One region of the Halobacillus sp. 12SKB genome, then DNA from elsewhere that is predicted to be linked to it. Evidence: predicted binding sites of a transcription regulator. Region 1 holds the regulator's gene; the other holds the start of a gene.

The links. Region 1 encodes Rex, which represses fermentation and respiration genes when NADH is low (regulators of the CRP and FNR family bind a similar motif). Its sites were predicted from a motif close to TTGTGAAATATTTCACAA; they were not measured.
Region 2: a site for Rex is predicted at 2,517-2,534, ahead of ACQ4XT_RS08670 (L-lactate dehydrogenase). Genes of this name have one in related genera too.

Annotation. Positions count from the first base shown of each region.
Region 1 covers NZ_JBRFWR010000001.1:648,513-654,247, reverse strand. The annotation lists gene tsaD (tRNA (adenosine(37)-N6)-threonylcarbamoyltransferase complex transferase subunit TsaD) at 1-657, shown strand, start outside; gene abc-f (ribosomal protection-like ABC-F family protein) at 1,125-3,059, opposite strand; gene moaC (cyclic pyranopterin monophosphate synthase MoaC) at 3,220-3,702, shown strand; gene ACQ4XT_RS03150 (redox-sensing transcriptional repressor Rex) at 3,718-4,377, shown strand; gene ACQ4XT_RS03145 (GNAT family N-acetyltransferase) at 4,438-4,992, shown strand; gene ACQ4XT_RS03140 (SDR family oxidoreductase) at 5,027-5,735, opposite strand, start outside.
Region 2 covers NZ_JBRFWR010000001.1:1,798,969-1,804,703, forward strand. The annotation lists gene ACQ4XT_RS08665 (L-lactate permease) at 1-1,496, opposite strand, end outside; gene ACQ4XT_RS08670 (L-lactate dehydrogenase) at 1,521-2,486, opposite strand; gene ACQ4XT_RS08675 (GRAM domain-containing protein) at 2,891-3,190, shown strand; gene ACQ4XT_RS08680 (PilZ domain-containing protein) at 3,241-3,615, opposite strand; gene ACQ4XT_RS08685 (lactonase family protein) at 3,836-4,888, shown strand; gene ACQ4XT_RS08690 (AbgT family transporter) at 5,132-5,735, opposite strand, start outside.

The DNA of each region.
Region 1 (5,735 bases):
GAAAAGGAATTTGAATTTCCGCTCCTTTCCCTCGTTGTTTCCGGAGGGCATACGGAGCTTGTGTTGATGCGTGAACATGGATCCTTTGAGATCATCGGTGAAACGCGGGATGATGCGGCAGGGGAAGCGTATGACAAAGTGGCACGAACGCTGAAGCTTCCTTACCCAGGCGGACCTCAAATCGACCGTCTCGCTCAAGAAGGGGAGGAGAGCATCGATTTCCCTCGTGCCTGGCTTGAAGATGGATCCTATGATTTCAGTTTCAGCGGACTGAAGTCAGCAGTGATCAATCGCCTTCACAAAGCGAAGCAGCGGGATGAACATTTGAAACCTGAGGATGTAGCTGCAAGCTTTCAGGCGAGTGTTGTGGACGTGTTATCCACAAAAGCTTTGCGTGCTGCTGAAGAGTATGGTGTGAAACAGATGATTGTCGCAGGCGGTGTGGCTGCCAATAAAGGACTGAGAGCTGCGCTTCAGGAGAAGTTCGAAGGAAGCGAAACAGAATTGCTCATTCCACCGCTTCATTTGTGTACAGATAATGCTGCAATGATCGCTGCGGCTGGAGCTGTTGCGTACAATCAGGGACACCGTGCTGGATGGGATTTGAATGCTAATCCAGGGCTGGACCTAGAGCTTTTTGGTGCAAGAAAAAAATAAGGTCGTGAACGTGAACGATCAAAGCTCTCCTTTATAAATAAGGAGGGCTTTTCCCTTTTTAAAGGGTGTTGTGTATAAGTGAGAGTCTCACTAATAAAAGTATGATTATCCACATGTGTATAATCATACAGTGGACAATTCATCAGTGGATAAGTAGGAATAGGAAAGAAAACGGTACCATTTTTGTGGATAAATACAAATATTTTTGTGGATAGTGTGCATAACCCTGTTGAAAACTGTTAATTAAGCTATTCAACTGTTGAAAACTATGTGGATACTGAATCATCATTCATACACGCTTATGCATAGGCTCTGGATGCATCATTAAAAAGTGAACATCCATCATCCTGTGTTTGGGTTCACTCTAAGGAAGAGAGCACTCGTTCAAATACTATTTATATGGAAAAAAATGGTGTACCAGGTCATCCATATTCTGGATGACCTGGTACACCTGTTTCTGTCAGTGATCAGTCATGGAGGGTTTCCCATTCTTCCATGAGGGCTTCGAGTTTGGTTTGGAGTTGTGTGTTGTCTTCTGTGATTTCCAGTGAACGTTCGTGGTTCTGATAGATGTCAGGGTCACAGAGGAGCTCTTCGTTTTCTTCGAGTCTCGCTTCCAACTGTTCAATTTCTTCTTCAATCTCAGCAATGCGGCGGTTTTTCTTACGTTCTTCACGCTTTGCCGCTTTGTCTTCTTCAAAACTGTTCTTCTGCTGTACTTCCTGCTGCTTCGGTTCGTTCTGCAGGCGTTCGGCTTCTTCGATTTGCTGCAGCTCGTACTCTTCCCGCTTCTTATCTACATAGTAGTCATAATCACCAAGAAAAAGGCGTGTCTCTTCTGGATTCATTTCCACAACCTGTGTCGCAATCTTGTTGATAAAGTAACGGTCGTGGGAAACGAACAACAGCGTACCTGGATAATCCACAAGGGCTGCCTCCAACACTTCTTTACTATCGAGGTCGAGGTGGTTGGTCGGCTCGTCGAGAATCAAGAAGTTCGCTTCCTGCATCATCAGTTTCGCTAAGGACAGTCTCGCTTTCTCTCCACCACTGAGCGCGGAGACAGGCTTCAGGACATCCTCACCTGAGAAAAGGAAATTGCCAAGGATGGTGCGGATATCTTTCTCGTTCTTCATCGGATACTCATCCCAAAGCTCGTTCAGGACGGTTTTCGTTGAGTTCAGCTTTGTCTGTTCCTGATCGTAATAACCGATCTGCACGTTCGTACCGATCAGCTTTTCACCTTTCGACTGTTCCAAGTCACCAATGAGTGTCTTCAATAACGTTGTCTTTCCGACACCATTTGGACCGACGAGCGCCACAGAATCGCCACGGTTCAAATCAAGGGATACGTTGTCAAAAAGGTAGTCGTTGCTGTCATCATATCGGAACGCATAGTTGCGCAGCTTCAGTACATCGTTACCGCTTCGCTTCGCTGTCTGGAAACTGAACTTCGCCGATTGGTTGTCGTCCTTTGGTTTTTCAAGCTTGTCCATTTTCTCCAATTGCTTGCGACGGCTTTGCGCCCGTTTACTGGTCGTCGCCCGGACGATGTTTTTCTGAATGAAATCTTCCATGCGCTTGATTTCTTCCTGCTGTTTCTCAAAGCGTTTGAGTTCCTGCTCGTAGTCCGCTTCTTTCTTTTTTAAATAATCGCTGTAATTGCCGTGGTATCGCTTGGATGATTGAAACGCGACTTCGTATACGGTGTTGACGATCTTGTCGAGGAAGTAGCGGTCGTGCGATACGATGACGACGGCTCCTTGATAGCTCTGCAGGTAACCTTCAAGCCAGCTTAACGTATCAATGTCCAAATGGTTCGTCGGCTCATCGAGAATCAGGACATCCGGACTTGTCAGCAAAAGCTTCCCCAGTGCCAAGCGTGTTTTCTGCCCGCCACTTAAGGAGTTGATCGGTGTGTCCCAGTTGAAGTTTTTGAAGTTCAACCCGTTCAATACGCCGCGGATATCCGCTTCATATTGGTAACCGCCTGCAGTCTTAAAGTATTCCTGCTTGCGGTCATAATCCGCTAACAGCTGCTGGTAGCGTTTTTGATCGTCGAGCAAGTCCGGATCCGCCATTTGCACTTCCATGGAGCGGAGCTCTTTTTCCAAGTCCTTCAGGTGGGTGAACACCTTCTCCATCTCGTTCCAAATGGTCTCCTCAGACTGCAGCCCTGTATTTTGGGCCAGGTAGCCCATCGTGGTTTCTTTCGGTTTGAAAATATTGCCCTCATCGTGACTCATTTCACCTGCCATCATTTTAAGCAGGGTCGATTTTCCTGCTCCGTTTCGACCGACGATGGCGATCCGGTCGTTCATCTGCACTTCCAATTTGATATTCGATAAAATCAACTCGGCGCCGAAACGCTTCGTCAATTGGTTCAATTGCATGAGAATCATGTCGTTTCACCTCAATAAAATCAGTGTATCTCATAGGCGCGTCCCCTAGCAACACAATGCTCCTGAAGTATGTGAAATCTTTAACGACTTCCGTTTGATTTTTTGGTAGAATAAGAGTAGTGTTTCAATCAGTACTGTTAACAAAAAGGGGTAGAAGAAAATGGCGGAGTTCAGTCATTTCAATGATCAGGGCCGCGCCCGTATGGTGGATATTTCAGACAAAAAAGATTCCGTACGGACGGCTGTGGCAGCAACGAGTGTACAAGTGAACGAAGAGATTTATCATAAAATCACCAACCATGAGATTGGAAAAGGGGACGTGCTTTCCGTGGCTCAGGTCGCAGGGATCATGGCAGCGAAAAATACGTCTGACTGGATTCCGATGTGTCATCCGTTGTCATTAAAAGGTATCGATGTGTCCTTCGCTTGGGAAACAGAAGACCAGCCGACATTAAACATTGAGGTTTCTGTTAAGACAAAGGGAAGCACAGGGGTGGAAATGGAAGCGCTAACGGCCGCCTCCGCCACAGCCCTCACGGTTTACGATATGTGCAAAGCGTTAGATAAAGGAATGGTCATCGGCCCGACCTACTTGAAAGAGAAGACAGGCGGGAAGAACGGCGACTATACGAGAAACAGATAAAGGAGTCCGGTGCTAATGGATATCGAACAAACGAAGATTCCACAGGCGACAGCGAAGCGGCTTCCGCTCTACTATCGCTTTTTGAACAACCTTCATACCCAGGGCAAACTGCGTGTGTCTTCGAAAGAACTGAGCGATGCGGTCAAAGTCGATTCAGCGACGATCCGCCGCGATTTTTCCTATTTCGGAGCACTCGGGAAAAAAGGGTACGGCTACAACGTCGAGTATTTGCTCTCCTTTTTCAGAAAGACGCTCGACCAGGATGAAACGACACGTGTCGCATTGATCGGTGTCGGAAATCTGGGTACGGCTTTCTTGAACTATAACTTCACGAAAAACAACAATACGAAAATCGAAATCGCCTTCGATGCGAACGAGGAGCGGATCGGTTCTGAGGTCGGTGGTGTCGGTGTCGAGCACATAGACGATTTAGAGGAAAAGCTCGGCGACATTTCCGTTGCCATCCTCACGGTCCCATCATCGGCCGCTCAAGGAATTGCGGACCGGCTTGTGAAAGCGGGGATCTCAGGCATCCTCAACTTTACACCAGCGAGGATCAGCGTGCCTTCGAATGTAAGGGTCCATCATATCGATCTTGCCATCGAGCTGCAGGCGCTCGTTTATTTCCTGAAGCACTATCCACTGAACGAAGGGGAAGTGGAACAAGACCAATAAGAAAGAAAAACGAGTGTGAAATCATCTGGTTTCTCACTCGTTTTTTTAGGGGGAAAGAATTTGGAAACGTTCACGGTAGGATCAGAAACTGAAAGATTGGTTATCAAACCACTTGAAAAAAGTGATTATGAAAGCTGGCTGCATGGATTCGAGAGCCGTCTTCCGTCCAAGCACCGGCATGATGAAGGACAGATCGATATGAGTGAATGTACGAAAGAATGGTTTGGTGAACTGGTGGAGAAACACCAGCAGCTGGCTGTAGGGGATACAGCTTACGTCTTCGGCATTTTTCTAAAGGAAGACCATACACACGTAGGGATGATTGATTTCTCTACCTTAGTAAGATATGACTTTCAGTGGGGAAGAATCGGGTATGCTTTACATAACCAACATTGGCAAAAGGGCTTCGGAAAAGAAGCCGTGGCAGAAGCATTACAGCTCGCTTTTCATCAATTGAATTACCACCGGGTCGAGGCTCATATCAACTTGGATAACTCTCCCTCCATCAAATTGGTGGAAAGTATTGGGTTGCAGTATGAGTGTACTAGAAAAGGGTTCATTCATGAGTTTGGGGAATGGACGGACAACTTGATCTACTATAAGAACGCGGAATAAAAAAAGCTCAGCCTAACGCTGAGCTTCTTTTATATTATTCTGTGTTCTCTTTCCAGCTTTTGTCCATGAGCATCTTGCCAGGCCATGTGTAAGCCATGATGCCACCATCCGCAGTAATGTCTTCTCCTGTCACATATGAACTTTCATCCGAGGCAAGGAAAAGGGCGACATTCGCCATTTCTTCCGGACGTCCGAGCCTTCCCATCGGTGTAACCCATTTATTCGCTTCACGGAACTCCCGGCCTTCTTCTTCCTGTTTCGTTCCGGCAAGCTCCTGAACGAGTGGCGTTTCGATGGTGCCTGGGGAAATTGAATTGACACGGATGCCTTCACGCGCATAGTCGATCGCCATCGCTCTCGTGAAGTTCGTGATCCCGCCTTTCGCTGCGTTGTATCCGGAGCGGTCGAGATCCGCGGCCTGGCCGGACATGGATGATGTATTGATGACTGATCCTCCATTTTCAAGCATAAGCGGGAGGATGTATTTGCTCGTCAAAAAAGTTCCTCTCAAGTCTACAGCGATGATTTGATCAAACAGCTCGACCGGATATTCGTGGACCTTTCCGCCTTCTTGATCGACACCTGCATTGTTGAACAGGATGTCGACCTTCCCGTAATGCTCTTTGATGTAATTGGCAAACTTCTGGACACTGTCCACATCGGAAACATCAAGCTCTACGGCTTCTGCTTTTCCACCTTTGCTCTTTACTTCATCCACGGTTTTCTGTACTTCTTCTACATTA
Region 2 (5,735 bases), 1.2 Mb from region 1:
GCGATGGACTGTGGAGAAATGAGTTTGGCCATGACCCCGCCAGCGGTGTTCGCGGCAAGCAAGAGTGCCGGGTTTGCCATGATCTGGTTCGCTGTGACCACTTGCAAATGTCCGAACAAAGCATTGTTACTGACGACGGATCCTGTAATGAACACGCCCAGCCAGCCGAGGACCGGACTGACAAGAGGGAACAAATCACCGGTCTTTGCTAATGCGAGTCCGATAGAAGAGCTCAAACCGGCAAAGTTGGATAGATTGGCAAATCCCATGACGAAGCAAATGGTCAGTATCGGAATCCATAGTTCCTGGATCGTCGTTTTTAGAGAGTCCATTCCTTCCGGCAGGGTGATTGCTGAACTGAACCACCCGGTAAGCAGAACAGCAACCAATATCGCTGTTCCTGTTGCAGATAGTAAGTTTAATTGGAAGATGGCATCTAAGGGAACGATTTCAGGTGAAATCGGCGGTGCTTTTTGAATCTCACCATGTAAAAAAGGAACAGGAATCATGAGTGTTGTTTTGGCCAGTAACCCGCCTTCACTGAATAAGGCTTTAAAGGCAGGGAGGCTCCAAACTGTAATGACAGCCGTTAAAATATAAAACGGAGACCAGGCTTTAATGATTTCTTTGATACTGTAAGTTTCCGTCTGCTGGACAGCTGGGGCATTCTCTTCTCTATGAATGTTTTTCGGCTGCCATTTCCGTAAGAACAAAGCAAGTCCAGCCATACTTGCAAGGGCTGCAAGGATATTGGCAAGTTCTGGGCCGAGGAACAGGATGGTAAAGAGCTGCACTCCTGTGTAAATTCCGCTCACCACGAAAAGGGCAGGTAAGGTTTCTTTGACCCCTTTTCTTCCATTAAGAAGGAACACGAGTAAAAAAGGGATGATGAAAGAAATCAAAGGTAATAGATAAGCAAGGGTGCGAGATAATTCCATCGTTTCGAGGTTTCCCATCTGTGCACCAACAATGACAGGAATACCGATGGCTCCAAATGCTCCTGATGCTGCATTTGCAATTAAGCATAAAGCGGCTGCTTTCAGAGGTCGAAAACCTAACTCGACAAGAAGAGCGGCACTGATGGCAATAGGGACACCAAACCCGGCTGCACCTTCCAGAAAGGCGTTAAAGCTGAATCCGATGAGCAAAAGCTGCAGGCGCTGGTCCTGAGAGATGTTGGCTATACTTGACCGGATGACCGTGAATTTTCCAGTGCGCACGGCGATTTTGTATAACCAAACAGCCATGATGACGATGTAACCGATCGGCCATAGTCCATTGGCGATTCCATGAAAAGAAGCAGCTATCGCGTTCCCAACCGGCATGTCAAAGAATAGTACGGAAGACAGGACGCTTAGGATAAGGGTGAGAAGGGCAGCGAGAATGCCCTTCATCCGGAAACGCGTCAATGCTAAAAAGAAGAAAATAATCGGCAGCGCAGCGACCAAAGCGCTCAGCCATACGTTTGAAAATGGATCATATTGTTGTAACCACATCCGTTATCACTCTTTCTGTACAGTCTAGTGGGTAGGTTTCACTTCGAAATGATCAGCCAGGATATTTTTCAGTACATCTGCGCTGTATTCCAGCTGCGTTTGTTCTTTTTCACTTAAGTTCAGCTCTACGATATTACGGATGCCCTGGCAATTGATAATGGCTGGTACACCGATATAAACGTCCTGCATGTTGTACTCACCATTCAAGTAAGCACTGACGGTCATTACACTGTTTTCATTACGAAGGATGGCTTTCGTAATCCGTGTCAGACCCATGGCTATGCCATAATAAGTGGCGCCCTTTTTCTCAATGATCTGATAGGCGGCATCGCGTACATTGGTGAAGATGTCCTCAAGGTCCACCATGGTGTAAGGTTCATGTCGGCGGACCAGTTCAAGTACCGGTACACCACCGATTGTCGCGTGACTCCATACAGGGAGTTCTGTGTCCCCATGTTCTCCTATGATATTGGCGTGGACGTTTGTCGGATTGACATCAAAATACTCCCCTAACAAATACCGGAACCGCCCGGAATCGAGAATCGTTCCGCTTCCAATCACACGTTCTTTCGGAAGTCCACTGAATTTCCATGTTGCATAAGTAAGAATATCCACAGGGTTCGTTGCGACAAGGAAAATGCCGTTGAATCCACTAGCCATCACTTGATCCACGATCGTTTTGAAAATAGATAAGTTCTTTTTCACAAGATCCAAACGAGTTTCCCCAGGCTTTTGGTTGGCTCCTGCACATATGCAAACAATATCTGCATCTTTACAGTCCTCATAATTTCCGTACCAGGTTTTAGTCGGATTCGGAGCGAATACTTTCCCGTGATTCAGGTCCATGGCATCTCCCATGGCTTTCTTTTCATCCAAATCGATAATGACGAATTCCTGCGTCACAGATTGGTTCAACATCGCAAAAGCATAGCTGCTTCCCACAGCTCCAGCCCCGATCAAGGCAACACGGTTTACATGGTTTGTAGTCATTTGAATTCCTCCCGAACCTTCGAATTATGTTTGTGAAGTATTTCACATATTTATTGTGCAATATATTTAGAGTGGATACAATAGTTTTTGTGTAAAATTTCACAAAGAAATCATTTACATACGAAGTAAGCGATTTCTTGTTCAAATGTTGTACACATTTTTGAATGGCTTAAGATCAAATGTCTTGGAGACCGCTTATTAAGGCGGTCTGGATAAGTGATTTCTGAGAAAGGTCTTGTAGGGGATGTGAACTATACAAATGATAGCTATCTATATAGGTGACTTTCACATAGAGGGATAGAGTTCATGTTACTTCTGGGGATTTATGTGAAAATAAAAGGGTATGCTCACCATATAAAGAGATGAGATACACATAGATTTAAACTAAAAAAAGGAGATGTGTTATGTCAGGAGAATATGAGTACGAGGGAGCTGCCGATCTTTTCAAAGGTGTAGAAGCTGTGGGTGGGAAATTATATTTAACCAGGAATGCATTAATTCATAGGCCTCATAAAGTCAATATACAAAGTGAAGAGACTATGATTGAACTCAAGGACATTGCAGAAGTCACAATTAGAAACACATGGCATATCATCCCCAATGGGATAATTGTTAAAACAACCGATAGCAAAAAGTATAGATTTGTGTTGTATAAACGGAAAATCTGGATGGAGAAAATTAACTCGTTAAGAAAACAAGATTAAGATGAAAGTCACCTGAGGAGAAACTATATACTCCCTCAGGTGTTGACCGTTTATTTGTCAATTCTATTATGGTTGTTGGCATATTTTTTGAGCTCTTCCACTAACCTTTTACTCTCCGATTCATCCAGGTCCATATAAATTCCATAATTGAACCCAGCGACTTTTTTCTTCCAAACAATGCTTCCGGGTAGGAGGAAAGGGTGGTCATTGAGGTTGAAGCTGATGGACAATTTGATCTCGTGCCCATCCTGGTGAGGGAGATCTAAGTTGGTATTTAACTTCATCCCTTGAGGACTGATGTTTATGATTCGGGCTTCCCCTTTGGAAGTATTGACTTCTTTTATGCCAACTCTATGAATACGGAAATAAGCTTGGAGTGGCTCTTTGAAATCATAACGGAAGTAATCTTTTCTTTTATATCTCATGCTCCAACCTCCCAGTCTGATCATTTTCATGTTTATATGTTCATCATACGTTCCTGCATTCAGTATGACAAGATATGGATGTAGCGTTAATGTGATGAAACCCGGGTATAGATAAAGGGGATGGATGTGATTTAGAAGCGAAACCGTTTATGAGATAATGAAGGAGAACGATCTATCTGATAGGATCTTTTAATAAAACCGAAATAAAGGAGTTTTTGTAATGGGAAAGTTTGTTGGCTATGTTGGAACCTATACAAAACAGGATAGTAAAGGTGTATATCAGTTCACGCTGGATACAGACAATAAAGAATTGAAAGACGTGAAATTAGCAGCAGAGTTGGGTAACCCGACGTATGTGACGGTGAGTGATGACCAGAAAAATCTATATGCCGTCACAAAAGAAGGAGAAAACGGTGGCGTTACAGCCTTCTCCATTCAGGATGGAACAGGAGAGCTGACCAAATTAAATATCCAAACCGCTGCAGGCTCACCTCCGTGTCATGTGAGTGTCGATCATGAGAAGAACACGGTGGTCACAGCGAATTATCATACCAGAAATATCGTATCCTACTTAACCAATGAAGATGGATCATTGAATCCAGCTACATCTGTCATTGAACATGAAGGCACTGGTCCTCATGAGCGTCAGGAAAAACCGCACATGCATTATGCTGGTTTCACACCTGATGAAAAATACGTCATCGCGATTGACCTGGGAAGTGATCGTGTGATCACGTACGCCGCAGATCAAGGTGATTTAACTCAGGTGCAAGTCTTCAACACAGAACCTGGCAGTGGTCCAAGACACATCACTTTCCATCCGAACCAAAAGTACGCGTATGTTATGACAGAGTTGAGCTCAGAAGTCCTTGTCCTTCACTATGACGAGAAAGACGGTCGTTTCACACAGCATCAGGCGATTAAAACAATCCCGGAAACCTTTAACGAAACCAATGACGGAAGTGCCATCCATATTTCTTCAGATGGACAATTTGTGTACGCTGGAAATCGAGGACATAACTCCATTGCTTCATACAAAGTCGATCAGGACAATGGTCAGTTAACGTTTGTAGAATGGACTTCTACGGAAGGAAATTGGCCGCGTGACTTTGTGCTGGATCCTTCTGAAGAATTCTTAATTGCGACGAACCAGAAGTCAAACACAATGACGTTGTTTGAAAGGGACAAGAATACTGGGAAGCTATCCCTCGTTCAATCGGACGTTCACGTACCGGAACCTGTTTGTGTGAAATTTTTGAATACCCAAAGCTAAATCTTGAAAAACAGGAATTTTGGGAATTGGAATCAAAACGCTTTGGTCTCATGTCCCACTACATGAAATCTCCCTATTAAGAACTGAAAAGAACAGGATAGAGGTCGATGCTATTCTGTTCTTTTTTTAGTAGATGCCGGGGCTTATATTAAAAGTGCTAGACCAACCTGGCGTATTATCTTTATTTGCTATACAGAAAAAGGGCTCCCTTTAAGGGAGCCCTTTTCATGTTCACAAAATGATTTAATTTATATACATACCCACGCCAGGGCCAAACGGAATGCCTAATAGAGCAAAGGCTAGTAATAAAACAATCCAGACACTCAAGAAGATTAAAGCGTATGGCAGCATGAGTGCGATCAAGGTACCAAGACCAGCTTTCTTATCGTACTCTTTCATAAACGCAAGGACGATAATGATGTACGGGTTCATCGGTGTAATGATGTTCGTCGATGAATCGGCAATACGATAAGCCGCTTGGATGAACGCTGGGTGATAGTCTAATAGATAGAACATCTTCAGGAAAATCGGTGCTTCAAGGGCCCACTGGGCAGAACCACTGAAGATGAACATGTTCATGATTGCGGTCAGGAAGACAAAGCCGATGACGACAGGAAGGCCTGTCATGTTGATAGAACCAAGGAAGTTTGCTCCGCTTACGGCAATCCATGTGCCGATGTTTGTCCAATCAAAGTAAGCGATGAATTGAGCGGCAGCGAAGATCAAAACAATAAACCCGGACATTTCTTTCATTGCTTCTCCCATGTAGCCGGAGATATCACGTGTGGAAGTGATTTTCTTAACGGTTACCCCGTAGGCGACACCAATGGTAATGAAGAATAATAGG